Regions from separate parts of the Acidiphilium sp. JA12-A1 genome, predicted to be linked through region 1. Evidence: predicted binding sites of a transcription regulator. Region 1 holds the regulator's gene; the other holds the start of a gene.
What was found. Region 1 encodes LexA, which represses DNA repair genes until DNA is damaged. Its sites were predicted from a motif close to TGTTCTANNTANGTTC; they were not measured.
Positions count from the first base shown of each region.

Region 1 (2,470 bases):
TCGAGCTTCACGCGGCGCATGGCTATCTGCTGCACCAGTTCCTCTCGCCGGTCAGCAATCATCGCACCGACGCCTATGGCGGCGATCTCGCCAACCGCGCGCGGATCGTGATGGAGGCGATCGACGCTATGCGGGCGGAATGGCCGGACGACCTGCCCTTCTTCGTGCGCCTGTCCTGCACCGACTGGATCGAGGGCGGTTTCGACGCCGACCAGGCGGTGACGCTGTGCCGCTGGCTCGCCGCCCGCGGCGATGTCGACCTGATCGACAGTTCGACCGGCGGAATTTCGCCGCAGCAGAGGATTCCCTCGATCCACCCCGGCTACCAGGTGCCGTTCGCCGAGCGCATCCGCCGCGAGGCCGGGATCGCGACCGGCGCGGTCGGCATGATCCGCGAGCCCGAGCTTGCGGCCGAGATCGTCGCCAACGAGCGGGCGGATCTCGTCTTCCTCGCCCGTGCCCTGCTGGCCGACCCGGCATGGCCGATCCGCGCGGCGCAGCATTTCGGCCTGCCGGTTGATCTCGTGCCGCAATATCAGCGGGCTCTCGTCTGACCTTCGGCCGGGTCGCGCCAGCGTCACGAAGGTCTTGACGCGGCGCGAATCGGCCCTTTAAGAACAGATGTTAGCGTTTTGTTCCCAAAAGCGTCCTGTCGGCCCCGGCCATTGCGGCGCATTCGGGGCAAGAAGCCGGAGAATGCCCGATGCTCACCCGCAAGCAACACGAACTGCTGGTCTATATCGATCAGCATCTGCGCCGGACGGGCTGCTCCCCGAGTTTCGAGGAGATGAAGGAGGCGCTCGACCTCAAGTCGAAATCGGGCATTCACCGGCTGATCGGCGCGCTGGAGGAACGCGGGTTCCTGCGCCGGCACAAGCACCGCGCGCGGGCGCTGGAAGTGCTGCGCCTGCCCTCGGATGCCGCGGCGGACCGGCCGGATACGGGCTTCGCGCCCAATGTGATCCGGGGCGATTTCACCGCCCGCCTGCAGGGCGCGCGCGCGGCCGATCCGGCGGCGGCCATCACCCTGCCGCTGTACGGGCGGATCGCCGCCGGCCAGCCGATCGAGGCGCTGCGCGAGCACCAGGCCGAAATCGAGATTCCCGCCTCGCTCGTGGGTCCGGGCGAGCACTACGCGCTCGAGGTGGCCGGCGATTCGATGGTTGATGCCGGGATCCTCGATGGCGACACCGCCATCATCCGCCGGGGTGAGACCGCCGAGACGGGGCAGATCGTCGTGGCGCTGATCGACGATGTCGAGGTGACGCTCAAGCGGCTGCGCCGGCGCGGCAACTCGACGGCGCTGGAACCGGCCAACCCGCGCTACGAGATCCGCATCTTCCCGGCCGAGCGGGTGAAGGTCCAGGGGCGGCTGGTCGCGCTGTTCCGGCGCTACTGAGCCGGCCCCACCCCCCTTTGACCCGCCGGCCAACCGGGCCGATATTGCGCGCATGAGCGTGTGGGGGAAGATCATCGGCGGCGTCGCGGGGTTCGCCGTCGGCGGGCCGTTCGGCGCCGTGGCCGGCGCCGCGCTGGGCCATGCCGCCGATACCGGCGATCTCGGCTCGCTCGGCGCCCGGCTCGGCCGCGCCCTGCCGCTCGACTCCGCCCGCTTTGCCGCCCTGCTCGGCCGGCGCGAACAGGTGTTCGCCATCGGCGCCACCGTTCTCGCCGCCAAGCTCGCGAAATGCGACGGGCCGGTGGTCCGCGCCGAGATCGACGCGTTCAAGCGGCAGTTCCGCATCGAGGATGCGGCGATCCCGACGATCGGGCACCTGTTCGACCAGGCGCGCGAGGATGCGTCCGGCTTCGAGCCCTATGCGCGCCAGCTCGGCGAGAGCTTCGCCGACAACCGCCTTGCCCTCGAGCAGGTGCTCGGCGCGCTGTTCGCCATCGCCCGGGCGGACGGGCCGGTGAACGCGCGCGAAGCCGACATGCTGGCGCGGATCGGCGCGCTGTTCGGCCTGGGCGAGGCGGCCCGCGCCCGGGCGGCGAACCCTTCGGGCGGCAATCTCGGTGAGGATCCGTATCAGGTGCTGGGCATCGCCCGCACATCCAGCACCGAGGCGATCCGCGCCCACTGGAAGGCCCTGATGCGCGAGAACCATCCGGACCAGCTTGCCGCGCGCGGCGTGCCGGCGGAGTTCATCGCCCGCGCGACCGAACGCGTCGCCCGGATCAACGCCGCCTGGGACGCCATCAAGCGCGAGCGCGGCGCGTGATCTCGCCCAACCGGGACGCGCGGCCGGCGGGAATGCCGGTCGATCACCTGGTGCTCCACTATACCGGCATGCGCAGCGCGGCGGCCGCGATCGAACGGCTCTGCGACCCGGCGGCGAAGGTTTCGGCGCACTATGTCGTCGACGAGGCGGGCGGCCTTCACGCGCTGGTCCCAGAGCGGGACCGCGCCTGGCATGCCGGGATCAGCTTCTGGCGCGGCGCGCGCGGGCTGAACGACCGGTCGATCGGC
Region 1 is NZ_JFHO01000026.1:15,191-17,660, reverse strand. Features, by position in the region: gene RT91_RS05155 (NADH:flavin oxidoreductase/NADH oxidase) at 1-554, shown strand, start outside; gene lexA (transcriptional repressor LexA) at 704-1,399, shown strand; gene RT91_RS05145 (TerB family tellurite resistance protein) at 1,452-2,222, shown strand; gene RT91_RS05140 (N-acetylmuramoyl-L-alanine amidase) at 2,219-2,470, shown strand, end outside.

Region 2 (2,470 bases), on a different contig from region 1:
GCCAGGCTGGACGACATAACCGTCTGCGGTAACGATCGTGCCGTTTGGCGACAGGCCGAACGTACCGTCGCGCGTATAGGCCGTCTGGCCGGAAGGAAGGGTGACCTGGAACCACCCATTACCGGAGATCGCCATGTCAAGCGTGTTGTTCGTCTGCTGAAGGTTTCCCTGTTGGTCGATCCGGTAGATTGCAGCAGTCTTCACACCGAGGCCGATCTGGGTGCCGGAAGGAACGATCGTGCCCGCATCCGAACTGTTCGAGCCAGCGCGCCGCAGATCCTGATAGAGCAGGTCCTGGAAGGCGACTCGCTGGGCCTTGTAGCCCGTGGTCGTCATGTTTGCGATATTGTTGGAAATGACTTCCACATTGGTCTGCTGGGCCTGCATGCCCGTTGCCGCGATGTCGAGTGCGCGCATTCTTGCTTTCCTGTCGGGGGAGTGGGTATCAACTGGTCGTCGCACCCAGAATCTGGGAGATGGCGGTCTGGCTACGGTTCTTCTCGGAAGCGAGGAACTGGGCAAGCATCTCGTAGTTCCGGCTGGCCTGGATCATGTTGGTGATCTCGACAACCGGTTGGACATTGGATTCTTCGATGGCCCCCTGCACGATCTGTGGATTGGGATCGGGAATCGGGGTTGTCGAGGCCTTGAAGAGATTTCCGCCTTGCGCTGTCAGCGACTGCTGATCGGGGACGGTCACGACGCCGACCTGCCCGATAATGCCTTGTGGTGTGCTGATCGTACCGTCGGCAGCAATTGTCAGAGTGCCGCTCTGCGGTGGTACGGTGATGGGTTGGCCGTTCGTGCTGAGCAGACTGTATCCGTTGGCGTTGGCGATTGTGCCATCCGGCATCAGGTTGAACTGTCCGTCTCTGGTCAGACGGGGACCGTTCGGGGTCTGCACAGTGAAATAGCCGCCGCCGGGCAGAGCCAGGTCGAGCGCGTTACCTGTGTTGCGGATCGCGCCCGGCCGTTCGTCACGCCAAGTCCCGTTTGATTGTGTGTAGGCAAGCGTCGATCCGCCGGGAGGCGCTGTCACATTGCGCATGTGATCAAGCCAGGTCGTAGAGGCGAGATGCATCGACTCGTAGCCGGGCGTCGAGACGTTGGCGATGTTGTTCGCGATCACGTCGACATTGCGCGATGCCGTGAGCATGCGCGAAAGAATGATCGTGCTGGTGTTTTGCATCCTGTCCTGTCACCCTTTTGGGACATCACGAGCGGTCGTGCATGGCGAGAATGGCGCTGAAAGCTTAATGAACCGCTAAGCGGCGGAATAAATTCGCCCAGCCGCCATCGCGATACCCGGATTGACGCCGCCCTAAAAAAGAACAAAATAAGAACAAAGGACAAAATCATGACCAGTGTGGCGCTCTTTTCCGGTCTGCAGTCCCCGGAGATCCGACCGGGGACTGTGCATGAAATCGCCGGCGATCAATCCATCGTGAGTTTCGCGGCCCTGCTGCTCGGCCGCACGCGGGGGGCGCCGATCTGCTGGGTCGGCAGTTCGATCGATCTCTACCCGCCAGGGCTTGCCGGGCTGGCGCTCGATCCCGGCCGGCTCGTCATGGCCGAGGCGGAGCGGGAGGAGGACCGACTGGCGCTGCTCGAAACCGCCCTGGCCGGCGGCCTGCATGCGGCCGGGCCGATGACGCGGATCTCCCGCCTCGCAGTGCGCCGCCTCGCGCTGGCGGCACGGCGGGGCCAGGCTGTCGGGCTGGTGCTGAATATGGGAAAGGCAAGTGACTCTAATGCGTTCGCGACGAGATGGCGGATTGGCGCAGAACCCTCGGGGCCGGATGGCGCGCGGCGCTGGCGAGCCGAGCTGCTGCATGCGCACGGCGTGCCGCCGGGCTCCTTCGGCCTGGAGCTAGGCCATGACGGCGCGACGTATGCTTTCGATCTGGCTGGCGGCGGGACTGCCCGCCAGCAACCTCTCAGACGCGCCGGCTGAGCAGGCCCTCGCGCGGCTCGCCCTGCGCTGCCAGGCCTTCACGCCACTGGTGGCGCTGGACCCGCCGGACGGTCTTCTGCTCGACATCACCGGCTGTGCCCATCTCTTTGGCGGCGAGGCGCAGCTGTGCGCGCGGATCGGCGCCATGCTGCCCGGTGCCCTTGTGGCGATCGGCGCCACCGCAGCGGCGGCACGGGCGCTGGCGCGGCACGGCATGACGGCGGGCGCCAGACTCGACGCTCTGCCGGTGACAGCACTCGGGCTGGAAGCGCCGGTGGCGCGGCGGCTGCACCGGCTGGGCATCAGACGGATCGACGCACTGGCGCGCCTCTCGCGCGGCGAGATCCGGGCCGGTTTCGGGGAAGACCTGCTGCTCAGGCTCGACCGGCTGCACGGACGGGTCGCGGAGCCGCTGCATTTCCTGCCGCCGCCGGCCGCGTGGCGCGAGGCGGAATCACATCACGACCCCTTGCAGACGGCCGAACAGCTCCGCGCAGCGCTCGCACGGCTCGTCAT
Region 2 is NZ_JFHO01000010.1:8,942-11,411, reverse strand. Features, by position in the region: gene flgG (flagellar basal-body rod protein FlgG) at 1-417, opposite strand, end outside; gene flgF (flagellar basal-body rod protein FlgF) at 446-1,189, opposite strand; gene RT91_RS02335 (ImuA family protein) at 1,358-1,954, shown strand; gene RT91_RS02330 (DNA polymerase Y family protein) at 1,878-2,470, shown strand, end outside.
Region 2: a site for LexA is predicted at 1,330-1,345, ahead of RT91_RS02335 (ImuA family protein). Genes of this name have one in related genera too.